4 regions of the Streptomyces sp. SJL17-4 genome follow, and region 1 is predicted to be linked to each of the others. Evidence: riboswitches for the same ligand, from Rfam matches in the RefSeq annotation. Region 1 holds a riboswitch; each other region holds the start of a gene.
What was found. Region 1 has a riboswitch for cyclic di-AMP ahead of N5875_RS18475 (M23 family metallopeptidase). Riboswitches for the same ligand answer to the same signal wherever they lie in the genome.
Positions count from the first base shown of each region.

Region 1 (3,519 bases):
CAAGACCGAGAACGGAGAAGAGCTCATGGCCGACGAAGTGTTCGACGGTTTCGACCACACGGTGTACGAGCAGGAGGTCACCGAGCGCTGGGGCCGCGACGCCTACGAGAGCGGCGACCGCTGGTGGCGCTCGCTCACCGCCGCGCAGAAGAAGGCGTTCATGGACGAACAGGCGGGCATCGCCCGCGACTTCGCCCAGGCGCTCAAGGAGGGTCGCGCCGCCGGCAGCGACGAGGTGCAGGAGATCGCGCGGCGGCAGGTCGCCTGGCTGTCCACCACCACGACGCCGAGCAAGGAGTACGTGATCGGTCTCGGCCGTATGTACGTCGACGACCCGCGCTTCACCGTGAACTACGACAAGCACGGCGAGGGCACCGCGGTCCTCGTGCGGGACGCGATGGAGATCTACGCGGAGCGGAACCTGTAGCCCGAGCCCGCCCGGCCGCCGGGAAGCGGGGTCCTTCGACGTCCACCTGCCCGCGCAGACCGCCGCGGCGCCTCCCCGCGCGCGTGGCCGGGCCGGGTCCCCGGCCGTACGCCGGTCGGCCCCCTGGGAGTCGCCGCCCCGGGCGGCGGCGGCCACCCTGGGAGGGCGCGGTACGGGCCGCGGGGACGGACCGGGCAGGAGAGCACAGGTGGGGCACCTCCCAGGAGCGATCGGTGGGCGGCGCGGCGGCGAGGGCCGTGGCCCGTACGGGGGTGCCCGGAGGTTCCTCCGGGCGCTGCCGCCGCTGATCATCGTGGGTGGGGTCGTCTTCGACGTCCTGACGCCGGCCAAGTACAGCGCGGCGCCGATGTTCTCCGCCGCCCCGCTGATCGCGGCACCGTTCTTCTCCACCCTCACGACGCTGCTCACCGGGATCGCCGCCGTCCTCGCCTCGGTCGGGCTGCACGTCTACAACGGCACCGCGACCGAGATCCCCTCGCTCACCGAGATCCTGACGGTGCTCACGGTCTCCGTGCTCGCCCTGCTCATCAACCGGGTCGTCCGCCGCAGCGGTGAACGGCTCGCCTCGGCGCGGGTCATCGCGGAGACCGCGCAGAAGGCGGTGCTGCCGACGCCCGCCGAGCGGATCGGCGGGCTGCAGTGCGCGGCGCGGTACGAGGCGGCGCAGGCGGACGCGTTCATCGGCGGCGACCTGTTCGCCGTCCAGGACACCCCCTACGGGGTGCGGCTCGTGGTCGGCGACGTCCGGGGCAAGGGCCTGGACGCGGTCGAGGCCGTCGCCGTCGTCATCGGGGCGTTCCGGGAGGCGGCCGAGCAGGAGCGGACCCTGGAGGGCGTGGCGCAGCGGCTCGAACGGGCCCTGGCCCGGGAGGGCACCCGCCGTCATGGGCTCGACGCCTTCGAGGGGTTCACCACGGCCGTCCTCGCCGAGATCCCGCGCGGTGACGGGGGCGGCACCTTCGACGGTTTCGTACGGGTCGTCAACCGCGGGCATCCGCCGCCGCTGATGCTGTCCGCGGACGGGAGCCTGGACACGCTGGAGCCCGGCGAGCCGGCACTGCCGCTCGGCATGGGCGATCTGGCGTCGTGGCCGGACCGGGCCGAGGCGCGGCCGTACCCGCCGGGCGCGACGCTGCTCTTCTACACCGACGGTCTCTCGGAGGCGCGGAACGCCGAGGGCGTCTTCTACGACCCGGGGGAGCGGCTCGCCGGGCGGATCTTCCCCGGGCCCGAGGAACTGCTCGACGCGCTCGTGGACGACGTACGGCTGCACACCGGCGGCGGGTCGACGGACGACATGGCGCTGCTCGCGGTGAGCCGCCCGGCGACGGGGCAGCCGAAGCGGCGCCGGACGATGCCGGTGGTGCCGCCGGGCGGGCCCGGATCCCCCCGCGGCAGGCCCGGTCACCGACCGTAGTCGCGAGGTGTCACTGCGATAACAATTGACATAACGTCAGGTAGCGAGGGTTTCGGCGTCCCTTGCTGAAGGGAGGTCAAGTCGGACTATTCCCTCCCAATTCAATGAATGATCAAGAGGAACAGCTTGGAATCGGCACCCCGCGTCTATTAACGTTCGATAACGCAGCGCGGTCGTCCCAGCCGTCGCAAGAGACGGCACCGTGCGCACGCGCCGAATCCTGAAAAGGAACCGGGGAACCACTACTTGGGGTGAATCGGGCCCTTCGCACTTGTGCGACCGTGCCCGTAGGAGACCTTCCTGCTCCGAACCCGTCAGCTAACCCGGTAGGCGAGAAGGAAGGAAAGGAGCGCGCCTCCGTGGCGTCCAACACTCCCGCACCCGAAGCCCCCTTCGATGCCTTCGGTGGTGGTGCGGGCCCCGCCGCCCCGGACACCGAGTGGAACCCCACCGAGGGATCCCTCCGCGCCGAGAGCCGCTCCGGCGGCCGCCACCGTGTCGTCAAGCAGCGCTCCAACTTCGCCCGTTCCTCCACCGTCCTCGGCGTCGGTGTGATCGCGGCCGTCGGTGCGGGTGGCCTCGCCACCGCGCAGGAGAAGCCCCCGGTGGCCATCTCGCTGCCGGACCTCCCGGACCTCGACCTGCCGGACGCCCACGACCTGCCCGGCGTCGGCGACCTCCTCCCCGAGGAGACCCACGAGACGGTCAGCGCGGCCCGCGCCAACCCGAACCCGCTCACCGTCGCCACGTACGCCACCGTCGACGACGAGCAGGGCACGAAGACCCCGCAGATGCAGCAGGCCGGCCTGATCACCCAGGACGGCCCGGCCGCGAAGGCCGCGCCCGGCGCCGGCGACGCGGGCGAGGCCCTGCGCGCCCGCATCCTCCAGCAGGCCGAGCAGCAGCAGGCCTCCGCCGACGCCGCCGAGAAGGCCGCGGCGGAGAAGGCGGCGGCCGAGAAGGCCGCCGCGGAGGCCGCGGCCAAGGCCGACGCGGCGGAGAAGGCGGCCGCCGAGGCGAAGGCCAAGGCCGAGGCGGAGGCCAAGGCGAAGGCGGAAGCCGAGGCCAGGGCGAAGGCCGAGGCGGCGGCCGAGGCCGAGCGCCTCGCCAAGCTCGCCGCGAGCTACACGCTGCCGCTCTCCTCGTACAGCCTCAGCGCCACCTACATGCAGTCCGGCTCGATGTGGTCCTCCGGCTACCACACCGGCCTCGACTTCGCCGCCCCCACCGGCACCCCGCTCAAGGCCGTCCACGGCGGCACCATCAAGTCGGCGGGCTGGTCCGGCTCGTACGGCTACCGCGTCGTCCTGGAGCTCTCGGACGGCACCGAGATCTGGTACGCCCACATGTCCTCCATGACGGTCTCCGCCGGCCAGACCGTGGGCACCGGCGAGACGATCGGCCGCGTCGGCGCCACCGGCAACGTCACCGGCGCCCACCTCCACATGGAGGTGCACACGCCCGGCGGCTCCGGCCTCGACCCGGCGGAGTGGCTGCGCTCCAAGGGCCTCAGCCTCTGACACCCCGGCTCGCCACCTGAGCCGACGGAATAGGCCCGGCGGGGCGGACGGTTGTCTCGACCATGACGACTCTCCGCCCGCTGGGCAGTTCCGACCTGCACGTCTTCCCGCTCGCCCTGGGCGGCAACGTCTTC
Region 1 is NZ_CP104578.1:4,148,399-4,151,917, reverse strand. Features, by position in the region: gene N5875_RS18485 (MerR family transcriptional regulator) at 1-427, shown strand, start outside; gene N5875_RS18480 (PP2C family protein-serine/threonine phosphatase) at 657-1,865, shown strand; cyclic di-AMP (ydaO/yuaA leader) riboswitch at 2,067-2,213, shown strand; gene N5875_RS18475 (M23 family metallopeptidase) at 2,225-3,385, shown strand; gene N5875_RS18470 (aldo/keto reductase) at 3,448-3,519, shown strand, end outside.

Region 2 (3,519 bases), 2.7 Mb from region 1:
CGTCGGGCGACAGGTGCAGCCGGTCGTCGTCCCAGGCGCGCCGGTCCTGTACGGACTTCAGCGACCACAGGTCGAGGACCGGGCAGCCGTAGCGGTCGGCGATGGCCCGGACGTGCCCGTTGTACGTGGCGATCTTGCCGCGCAGGTGCTTGAGGAGGATCACGTCGCGGGTGTCGAAGCCGGTGGTCACCATGACGGTGCCGACGGCGGAGGTCAGTCCGGCGACGGCGCGCTCGAAGCGCTCGGCGACGTCGTCGGGGTCCGTGCCGGGGCGGATGATGTCGTTCCCGCCGGCGCAGAAGGTCACCAGGTCGGGGGCGAGTTCCTTCGCCCGGGGGACCTGTTCCGCCACGATCTGGTCGAGGAGGCGCCCGCGTACCGCCAGGTTGGCGTAGCGGAAGGCGTCGTGCTCCGGCAGCTGGTCGGCGAGCAGCACCGCGAAGCGGTCCGCCCAGCCGACGTACGTCCCGTCGGGCCCGGGGTCTCCGACGCCCTCGGTGAAGCTGTCACCGATCGCCGCGTACGACCCGAATGCGTTCTTGTCTCTTGATCTCGAATCGTCTGCCACGGGTGCACATCCTTCCCCTTCGGATGTGACTTACGCGACCGTAAGGAGGGGTTGACGCCGGGTGACATATGCCACCGATAAAGAATTTGCCAAGCCGGAATAGGCCGAAGGCCCGGCACGTGGGTGCCGGGCCTTCGGGGAGCTGCTCGTGTCAGCGGGGGACGCTCCGTCAGACGGAGACGCCGTGCTGACGGAGGTAGGCCAGCGGGTCGACGTCGGAGCCGTAGCTCGGCGAGGTGCGGATCTCGAAGTGCAGGTGCGGGCCGGTGGAGTTGCCGGTCGAGCCGGAGAGGCCGATCTGCTGACCGCCGGAGACCGTCTGGCCGGTCGAGACGGAGAGGGAGGAGAGGTGGGCGTACTGCGAGTAGTTGCCGTCGGCGTGCTGGATGACGACCTCGTTGCCGTAGGCGCCGCTCCAGCCGGCGGAGACGACCGTGCCGGCGCCGACGGCGCGGACGGCGGTGCCGGAGGAGGCGATGAAGTCGACACCGGTGTGGTAGCCGGAGGACCACATGGAGCCCGAGGCGCGGTACGGGGTGGAGAAGCCGCCGCTGACCGGGGCGACCCAGCCGGAGGCGGAGGTCGAGGCGCCGGAGGCGGAGGCCCCCGACGACTGCGAAGCCGACGAGCCCGACGACTGCGTGCTCGCGGCCGGAGCGGCGGCGCGCTCGCTGCTCCGGGAGGCACGCGTGCTGTCGCCGTTCTTCGAGGAGCTCTCCGCAGAGGCCTTCGCCGGGCTCTTGGGGGCGGCGGCCTTGGGCGCGGCGCTCTTCGGTGCGGCCTTGGCGGTGCTCTTGGCGCCGAGGGTGAGCTTCATGCCCGGCAGGATGAGCGAGGGGTCCTCGCCGACGACCTGACGGTTGTCGGCGTACAGCTTCTGCCAGCCACCGGTGAGGTCGTGCTCGGCGGCGATCTTCGACAGGTAGTCGCCCCGCACGACGGAGTACGTCTTCGGCGCGGCCTTCGTGGCGGTGGGCGCGGCCTTGGCGACGGCGGGGGCCTTCACCTGGGCGGCGGCGGTGACGGCCTGGCCGGGAGCGGCCGGGGCGGCCTGCTCGGCGGCGTGGGCACCGGTGGCACCGAGGAGCGGGAGGGCGACAACGGCGCCTCCCGTACCGGCGGCGGCGATTCCGCGGGTGAGGCGGTTGGACTTGATGCGGCGGTGCTTACCCTTCGCGGGCATGGCGAATTCCTCTCCGGCGCCTACGAGGTGAGCTGTCGGGTTCGGACTGGAGATGTCCGGTCACGCTCTCGCGCGACTTCACCCCGAGCCGTCCTGCGTCGCGGGACCGGCGTACTTCCTTGGGTCCCCCGCTCCTGCCACGCATGGGATGGGTGGAATTCCGGACGGTGGCAGGATTCGGCGGTCCGACCGGATTGACGGTGACGCTAGACGAGCGGGGTCGGCACGAACAAGCCACGGATTTCTCCCGGCTTTCCCCGTACGGCCTTTCACCCGGAATTCCGGTCACCCTCCGTGGATGACGGACCCTCGATTTCCTTTTTGCGCAGGGCATTTGCTTCGGGCGTCCGGCCACGATCCGTCACTTCTATGACCCTGCTCACGCGCCGAGACTCATCTCACCTGTAAACAGGGCGCGTTATACGCAACGCCTCAATTCGGACAGATCACCCATTCCCGTCCAGGGGGGTGCGCCATCACAGCCCCACCTGGATGATTGCCCCTGGAACCGATCTCGCGTCGGGCACCCGAACGTCGACCATCAGGAGCATCCGTGACGCAGCAGCTGCCGCAGGTCCCGCCCATCGAAGCGAACGAACCCGAGCTGGCCGAGGTCCGCAACTTCCGGGATGTGGGCGGCCTGCCGACGACGGACGGGCGCGCCGTGCATCCCGGCCGCCTCTTCCGTAGCGGCCACCTCGCCCACGCCACCGAGGAGGACGTCACCTTCCTCGACTCGCTCGGACTGCACACCGTCTTCGACTTCCGGAACCTCGCCGACCGGAAGATCGAGGGCCCGGACGTCGAACTGCCGGGCGTACGGAACGTGAACATACCCCTCAACGACCCGGCCGACGGAAAGGAGTTCTGGAAGCTGGTCCGCGACGGCGACATCGAGCAGCTGCGGGACATCCTCGGCGACGGCAAGGCCGCAGCCCGAATGTCCGACTCGTACCGGAAGATGGTGGTCGAGCGGACCATGGAGCACAGCCGGATCCTGCACTCGCTGGCCGAGGACAGCCTCCCCGCCCTGATGCACTGTGCGGCCGGCAAGGACCGCGCGGGGCTCTCCATCGCGATCACCCTGCTGGCCGTCGGGGTCGAGCGGGAGGCGATCGAGGCCGACTACGTGAAGTCGAACGACCCGCACCGCCGCTACAAGGTACGCCGCAGCTCCACCGCCCCGGACGCGATGTCGCCCGAGGTGATGGAGCTGCTGAGCCCGCTGTTCGACGCGCGGGTGGAGTACCTGCGGGGCGCCTTCGAGACGATCGAGGCGACCTGGGGCTCGGTGGACACCTACCTCACCGAGGGCCTGAAGCTGTCCCCGGAGACCCGCGAGCGCCTCCGCGAGCGGCTGCTCACGGAGGCGTGACCAGGGCCTACCGGTTACCGGGGCCTACTGGTTCTGGCCGCCCAGCATGAACAGCAGGTAGAGGAAGCCGGCGAAGAGGTGCCCGGCGATCAGATAGGCGAAGAGGCGCAGGACGAGCCCCTTGGGGAACTTGCCCTCGCCTCGCTCTTCGCCGGTGACAGGTCGTGCCTTCTCGGACATCTCGGTCCTTTTCTGTCGAAGGAAGTACGCGGGATCAGCGCCGGTGCGGAGTTCCGTCGCCGAGACACAGCTCGGCGACGGGGCTCTGCATCAGGGTGTGGACGAAGAGCAGCTCGGCCCCGCCGGGGGTCGCCGCTCCGATCCGGTGCGGGGTCAGCGAGTCGAAGTGCGCGCTGTCCCCGGGATCGAGGACGTGGACGGCCTCGCCGAGGG
Region 2 is NZ_CP104578.1:1,419,418-1,422,936, forward strand. Features, by position in the region: gene N5875_RS06300 (SGNH/GDSL hydrolase family protein) at 1-568, opposite strand, end outside; gene N5875_RS06305 (LysM peptidoglycan-binding domain-containing M23 family metallopeptidase) at 738-1,751, opposite strand; cyclic di-AMP (ydaO/yuaA leader) riboswitch at 1,756-1,916, opposite strand; gene N5875_RS06310 (tyrosine-protein phosphatase) at 2,305-3,126, shown strand; gene N5875_RS06315 (DUF6126 family protein) at 3,151-3,306, opposite strand; gene N5875_RS06320 (helix-turn-helix domain-containing protein) at 3,341-3,519, opposite strand, start outside.
Region 2: it holds a riboswitch for cyclic di-AMP, as region 1 does, so the genes downstream of both, N5875_RS06305 (LysM peptidoglycan-binding domain-containing M23 family metallopeptidase) here and N5875_RS18475 (M23 family metallopeptidase) in region 1, are expected to answer to the same signal.

Region 3 (3,519 bases), 1.1 Mb from region 1:
CGGAGGGCCTCGGAGAAGGACTCCGCGCCGATCGGGGCGATCATGAACTCCTGGATGTCCACGTTGGAGTCGGCGTGCGACCCACCGTTGAGGATGTTCATCATCGGAACGGGCAGCAGGTGCGCGTTCGGGCCGCCGAGGTAGCGGAAGAGCGGGAGGTCCGAGGCCTCGGACGCGGCGTGCGCGACGGCGAGGGAGACGCCGAGGATGGCGTTGGCGCCGAGGGAGCCCTTGTTCTCGGTGGCGTCCAGGTCGAACATGGCCTGGTCGATCAGGCGCTGCTCGGTGGCGTCGTAGCCGACGAGCTCCGGGCCGATCTGCTCGATGACGGCGAGGACGGCCTTCTCGACACCCTTGCCCAGGTAGCGGTTCGGGTCACCGTCGCGAAGCTCGATGGCCTCGAACGCACCGGTGGAGGCGCCGGACGGAACAGCAGCACGACCGGTGCTGCCGTCGTCGAGGCCGACCTCGACCTCGACCGTGGGGTTGCCTCGGGAGTCCAGGATTTCCCGGGCTACGACGACGTCGATGGACGGCACGAGCATCTCCTTTTTGGGATGTGACGCTGGATGTGACGCAAGGTCGGTGCAGGGTCGCTTGGCCTTGCGACAAGAGCCTAACCGGCTCGGGGGCTCCGGCCAGCCGGGCGCCCGCCCGCTGGGACGAAAAAGGACCCGAGGGCATGCATCTCGGGACGAAGGACCCCAGATCTACCAGTCGGTAACCACGGAGTCCTCCTGAAACGGGGGAACCCCGGCCCGACGCGCACGGGGGAGAGACGCGTCGGGCCGGGGTGGTCACCGCGGGAGGGTCGGAGGGTCCGCGTGAGCCGCCGGACTCACGCGGGCCGCCGGGCTCACTTCAGGTGAAGCTGCTGGCCCGGGTAGATGAGGTCGGCGTTGTCGACGACGTCGTCGTTCAGCTCGAAGAGCTCGGCCCAGCCGCCCTTGACGCCGTGCGCCTGGGCGATCTTGCTGAGGGTGTCGCCGGTCACGACCTTGTACTCGCCGTCACCCTTCTTGACCTTCTTGCCGGTCGGGGTGGTGACGGTCTTCTTCGCGGCGGCCTGCGGAGCGGCCTGCTGCTGCGTGGCCTTCTTCGGGGCCTGGCGCTGCTCGCTGCGGGTGGTCGGCTGCTCGGCCTTCCGCTCCTGCTGCGGCTGCTGCTGGGTGCTCTGCTGCGGCGCGCTCTCGGTGGCGCCACCGTCGTACGAGGCGCCGGAGAGGCCCACGCCACAGGACGGCCAGGCGCCCTTGCCCTGGCCCGCGAGGACCTTCTCGGCGATGGCTATCTGCTGGGACTTCGACGCCTGGTTGGCGGTCGAGGCGTAGGCGGTGCCGCCGTACGCGGCCCAGGTGGAGGCCGAGAACTGCAGGCCGCCGTAGTAGCCGTTGCCCGTGTTGATCGACCAGTTGCCGCCGGACTCGCACTGGGCGACGCGGTCCCACTCGGAGGCCGTGGCGGCCGAGGCGGTGCCCGCGGTCATCAGCGGGGCGGCCACGGCGACACCGGTGACGCCGACGAGCGTGGCGACCTGGGTGGCCTTGGAGGGACGGCGGTGTTTGCCCTTGCCGGAAAACAGCATGGAGATTCTCCTCACCGACGCCTGTGAGGTGAGCTGTCGGGTTCGGGCCGGAAAGTTGCCCGGCCGCGTGTCCTAGCACGCGGCTTCACCCCAAGCCGATCGTCGGCCGTCTGTCTCAACGGCCGGGGCCGGCACTTACCTTGGGTCCCCCACTCCTGCCTTCGGCGCTTGCGCGACGACTGTTCCCATCGGCCGACGGCAGGATTCGGCGTTTCGGTCGACGGGGCCCGCGGTGGCGAGCGGTGACGACCGTAGACACAGACCCACCGGAAGTTCAAAGAGGCGTATTGCGGAAATAACGCCCCTACTTGCCTTCCGATGGGGGGTGTTTGTGCAGGTGAGAGGTGACGGGAGCAAAGTTTGCGGGCGTGACACGCCAGTTGGGGCGAAGAGACCCATGTCTCACTTGCCCAGAACCGGACATACGCCCCCGAATCACTCCGCCGACGCGGTCGAACCGTTCGTCAGGTCGAGAGCCTGACCAGGGAGGATGAAGTCCGGATCGAGGCCCACGGTCTGCCGGTTGGCGTCGTAGAGGGCGGTCCAGCCCCCGGGGAGTTCGTTCTCCTGTGCAATGTCGGACAGATTGTCGCCCGGCTGCACGAGATAGGAGCCCGAGTTGCCCTGACTGTCAGTTGCGTCCGTTTCCTTCGAAGCGTCAGCCGGCGCCGCCTTCGGGGGCTTTTCGGTCAGGTTGTTGTCCGATGAAGCATGTCTACCCGATTCAGCGGAACTGTCCGGGTTGCCGGTTTCCTCCGGCGCGGCGTCACCCCGGTGCTTCCCGGTTCCGGGAGTGGCCGACGACACGTCATCCGTCGGCGCACCGGGCTCGGTGGCCCCCGGCGCGTCAGGGGTGCCGGGCGTACCCGGCGTACCCGGCGTAAGGGATGTATCGGGCGTGCCCGGAGTGGTGGGCACGGTCGGGTGGCTCGGGTCGGTCGACACGGAGGGGCTCGCCGGGGTGGTCGGCGTGACGGGAGCGGTCGGCGAGACGGGCGTGGCGGGCGCGGTCGGCGAAGCCGTCCCCGTGCCCTTCTTCGCGTCCTCGGACCCCTTCGCCCCCTCGGCGGCCTCCGAGGTCTCCTCGGAGGTCCCGGGCAGACCCGTGGTCCAGTTCGACTCGGGAACCGGCCCCGTGGGGGCCTTGGGGACGCTCGCGGGACCGGGGTCCACGCCCGGCGACGTGCCGTCGTTCGTCAGGCCGGCGATCGGCGCGCAGGTGGCCCACTCGTTGGAGCCCTTGGCAAGGGCCTTCTCGGCCACCGCGATCTGCTGGGCGCGACTGGCCAGATCGGGGCTGGGCGCGTACGTCAGGCCACCGTTCCGCTCCCAGCTGTCCTGGGTGAACTGGAGCCCGCCGTACATGCCGTTGCCGAAGTTGGCGCTCCACTGGCCGCCGGACTCGCATTCGGCGACCCGGTCCCAGGTGGCTGCGTCGGCCGCGGAGGCGGACCCGGTGGCGAGCAGCGGCAGCGCCATGGCGGAGCCGGTCACACCCGCGGCGACGACGATTGCGGGGGCCTGACGGGGGCGACGGTGACGTCCGTTCCCGGAACGCATAGGAGCGCCTTTCGCGTGACGACTAGGAGGGCGAGCCCAGTTGCCGCACATGGCCGAATTACTCAACCACGTTGACGAACCGAGCTGACGGGGAAGGTAGCCGTATTCGAACGCTCATCACAAGTCGATGCACCCGCGATCACGCGAAGATCACAGTTCTGACGGCTCGTCACTTTGTGGGAGTCGTACGGAAGGGGAGAACTCCACCGGAAGCGTGCGCAATCCGCGCATGATGAGCCCTCCGCGCCACCGCAGTTCCTCCGGATCGGCGGCAAGTCGCAGGTCCGGCAGCCGCGTCAGCAGGGTGGCGAGCGCGGTCTGCCCCTCCAGCCGCGCGAGCGGCGCTCCCAGGCAGTAGTGGATGCCGTGCCCGT
Region 3 is NZ_CP104578.1:5,202,998-5,206,516, reverse strand. Features, by position in the region: gene eno (phosphopyruvate hydratase) at 1-545, opposite strand, end outside; gene N5875_RS23460 (transglycosylase family protein) at 857-1,585, opposite strand; cyclic di-AMP (ydaO/yuaA leader) riboswitch at 1,589-1,762, opposite strand; gene N5875_RS23455 (transglycosylase family protein) at 2,021-3,145, opposite strand; gene N5875_RS23450 (cytochrome P450) at 3,296-3,519, opposite strand, start outside.
Region 3: it holds a riboswitch for cyclic di-AMP, as region 1 does, so the genes downstream of both, N5875_RS23460 (transglycosylase family protein) here and N5875_RS18475 (M23 family metallopeptidase) in region 1, are expected to answer to the same signal.

Region 4 (3,519 bases), 4.0 Mb from region 1:
GCTCGCGGGACGGCTCGCGGTGCCCGAGGGCGCCACCGGCATCGTCCTGTTCGCCCACGGCAGCGGGAGCAGTCGGCACAGCCCCCGCAATCGGGCGGTCGCGGCCGCGCTCAACCGGGCGGGACTCGGAACGCTCCTGTTCGACCTGCTCACCGAGGCCGAGGCGGTCGACCGGGCGCAGGTCTTCGACACCCCGCTGCTCGCCGACAGGCTCGCCCGCGCCACGGAGTGGCTCGCCGAGCGTCCGGAGAGCGAAGGCCTCCCGCTGGGCTACTTCGGGGCCAGTACGGGAGCGGCCGCCGCGCTGTGGGCTGCGGGCGACCTGGAGTCCGCCGTGGCCGCCGTCGTCTCACGCGGTGGCCGGCCGGACCTCGCGGCCGACCACCTGGCGCGGGTCAAGGCCCCGACGCTCCTCGTGGTCGGGGGCAGGGACGCGCTGGTCCTGGACCTCAACCGGCGGGCCGAGGCGCTGCTGCGCTGCGAGAGCCGGCTGGAGGTCGTGGAGGGCGCCACGCACCTCTTCGAGGAGCCGGGCGCCCTGGAGGAGGTGGCGGAGCTCGCCACCTCCTGGTTCACCGGGCACTTCCGGGATCAGTAGGCGCCGTTGACGTTGTCGATGGAGCCGTAGCGGTCGGCCGCGTAGTTGCAGGCGGCCGTGATGTTGGCGACCGGGTCGAACAGGTCCATCGACGTGCCGGGCACGTGATAGGCGAGGAAGGTCGGCTCGATGACCTGGAGCAGGCCCTTGGAGGGGGTGCCGGCCACGGCGTTGGAGTCCCAGAGGTTGATGGCCTGGGGGTTGCCGGAGGACTCCCGCATGATGTTGCGGTGGATCCCCTCGTACGAGCCGGGGATGCCGCGCTGGGCCATGATGTCCAGCGACTCGCGGATCCAGCCGTCGAGGTTGTTCGCGTACTGGGTGGCGGCGGCGGGCGCGGCCTGGACCGGAGCGGCGGCGGCGGGAGCGGCGGCCGAGGCGCCGGTGCCGGTGGCCGGGGTGGCGCTCCGGCGCTCGGAGCGGTTCGCCCGTTCGGCCGTGGCGGTCTTCTTCGCCTGCGTGGGGGCGGCCTTCACGGAATCCCGACGAAGCGTCAGTTCAAGACCCGGATGAATAAGTGACGGGTTGTCACCCACGGCGCTCCGGTTGGCGCGGTAAAGGCCCTTCCAGCCGCCCTGAATTCCCTTCTTCTGGGCGATCAGGGAAAGCGAGTCACCACTGACGACCGTGTAGGTGCGTGCGGCGGCCGGGGCGGCGGGTGCCTTGGCGGCGGCCTTCGCGGCGACCGGGGCCGCGGGGGCGGTGATGTTCTTGGCGGCGATTTCCGGGGCTCCGGAAACAGGCGCGGCGCCGGCCACGGCCGGGGCGATCAGCGGGAGGGTGAGGGCGGCTCCGCCCGTGCCGACCAGCGCGAGTCCACGGGAGACGGGGCGGCGGCGGGGGCGGCGGTGCTTACCGTGAGCAGGCATGACGAGATTCCTCTCCGGCGCCTTCGGGGTGAGCTGTCGGGTTCGGACTGGAGATGTCCGGCCGCGCGCACGCGGCTTCACCCCGAGCCGTTCCGGAATCCGGGCCGGCGTATTCGTGGGTCCCCCGCTCCTGCCGTCGGGTGAAAGGGAGGTATTTCGAGCGGTGGCAGGATTCGGCGATCCGCTCGAATGGAGGTGACCGTAGGCCAGTAATGCGGCGGAGAACAAGAGGATCTGAGTCCAGGGGTCGGTGAAAGGATCACCGAATTCATGGAATTCAAGATCGACCTCGACTCCTGCGCATCGAACTTCCTTGTCCCGCACGGCCTGCACGGATTCCGATCACCGGGGAATCCCCGGGAACGTGAGTCGCGTCACCAGGTGCTCAATGTCCGAATAGGGGTGGTAATTCTATTAATGGAGAAGTGGGCGATAAGGGACTGTTCGACCGCGCGGGCACTCAAGGGCATAGGTCGCAAAACCGACATTCGTCATGAAAGATGGAGCCACCCCGACCGAGGAGCCGCCCGGATGTCGCCCTCCGCCTCCCTGCTCGACCCCGAGACCCTCGACCGTGAGGCCGCCGCCCTCTACGAGAGCGCCACCTGGCAGCGGATCGTCACGGACTGGACCGCGCCGCCGGCGCCCGCACCCGCTGTGGAGGGCTGGCGTGAGCTGCTCACCCTGCCGGTGGAGCGGCTCGTCGCCGACGCGCTCGACGCGTTGCCGCCTTCCCTTCCCGCCGAGCGCCGGCTTCCCGGCCGGATCGGAGCCGTCCTGCCCGACCGGCTGCACGCCTGGCGTCGCATCGGCCAGCCCGAGCTGCGCCCCTCGGTCCACCTCGGGTACGCGCGCCTGGTGCTGACGGAGTGGGGCTGGCAGAACGCGCCGTACAAGCTGCGCGACGTGCGCGGGGCCCGGTGTGTCTGCGGCGCGCTGCTCGCCGCGCACCGTCTCGGCTACGGCAGCGCGACGACGATGAACGAGGCGGCCGCCTGGATCATGGCCGAGCTCCGGTCGCGGGGGTGGCATGAGCTGATCGGGCCGTGGAACCGGGCCCCGGGCCGTACGGCCGCCGACGCGGTGGCCCTCCTCGACGCCACGATCCACCGCGCGGCGCACGCCGGGCGCTGACGGACTCTCCGCGGGCGCGGGGCGGGTGTGGGGCGGGTGGGAGGCGGGTGCGCGACGGCGGCGAAGCGGCCACCGCCCCGCACCCGGACGGCGTACTCAGCCGGTGATGCTCGGCGCTCCGGTCTCGATGTGACCGGTGTACCGGCGCGACCAGGTCCCGTCGATGTCGGCCAGGATCGTGAAGTCGTACCAGCCGTTGTTGTAGGCGACCGCGTTGAAGAAGTCCTCCCGAGTGGAGCCGGCCGGGACCGTGTAGGTCCAGGGGCCGTCCGTGCGGTAGGCGTTCGAGCGGATCGTGAACGTCACCGGCCCGGCCGAGGTGTTGCTCATCCTGAACCACAGGGCCGTCCGCCCCGTCCCCGGCTCGGTCGCGAACCTGGATGTCACCTCGACGGCCTTGCCGGCCTTGGAGGCGTCCCCGATGAACCGGCGCAGGAAGCGGTTGGGGCCCATCATCGAGATGTCGTACTTGCCGGACCCCGATCCCAGGCCGATGTTGAAGTAGTCGGTGGCCGTGCCGCCCGCGTCGACGGTGTACTGCCAGGCGGCCGTGTCGCGGTGCTGGTGCGGGTGGATCGAGAAATGGGCCGCGCGCTTGGCCTCGGCGCCCTGGTTCGCCATCGAGAACCAGGCGAGGATCTTGCCCGCGGCTCCGAACTCGAAGCGGTCGAGATTGCCGTTCACCTGGTACGGCAGCGCGCGGGCCGGCCGGGTGCCGGACTCCTGCGCGGGCTGGGCGTTGTTCTGCGGGGCCGGGTTCGGCAGCGGACCGCAGGTCGCCTGGCCGATGACCTTCGCCGTGGAGGGGAGGCCGGCCGGTACGCCGTACACCGGGTGGGCGAAGTCGAAGACGCCGGTCAGATCGCCCGTCACCTTCCGTCGCCAGGCGCTGATGTGGGGGCAGGTGGCCGGGGTGCC
Region 4 is NZ_CP104578.1:176,554-180,072, reverse strand. Features, by position in the region: gene N5875_RS00800 (alpha/beta family hydrolase) at 1-598, shown strand, start outside; gene N5875_RS00795 (LysM peptidoglycan-binding domain-containing protein) at 592-1,467, opposite strand; cyclic di-AMP (ydaO/yuaA leader) riboswitch at 1,473-1,656, opposite strand; gene N5875_RS00790 (hypothetical protein) at 1,999-2,601, shown strand; gene N5875_RS00785 (phospholipase C, phosphocholine-specific) at 2,698-3,519, opposite strand, start outside.
Region 4: it holds a riboswitch for cyclic di-AMP, as region 1 does, so the genes downstream of both, N5875_RS00795 (LysM peptidoglycan-binding domain-containing protein) here and N5875_RS18475 (M23 family metallopeptidase) in region 1, are expected to answer to the same signal.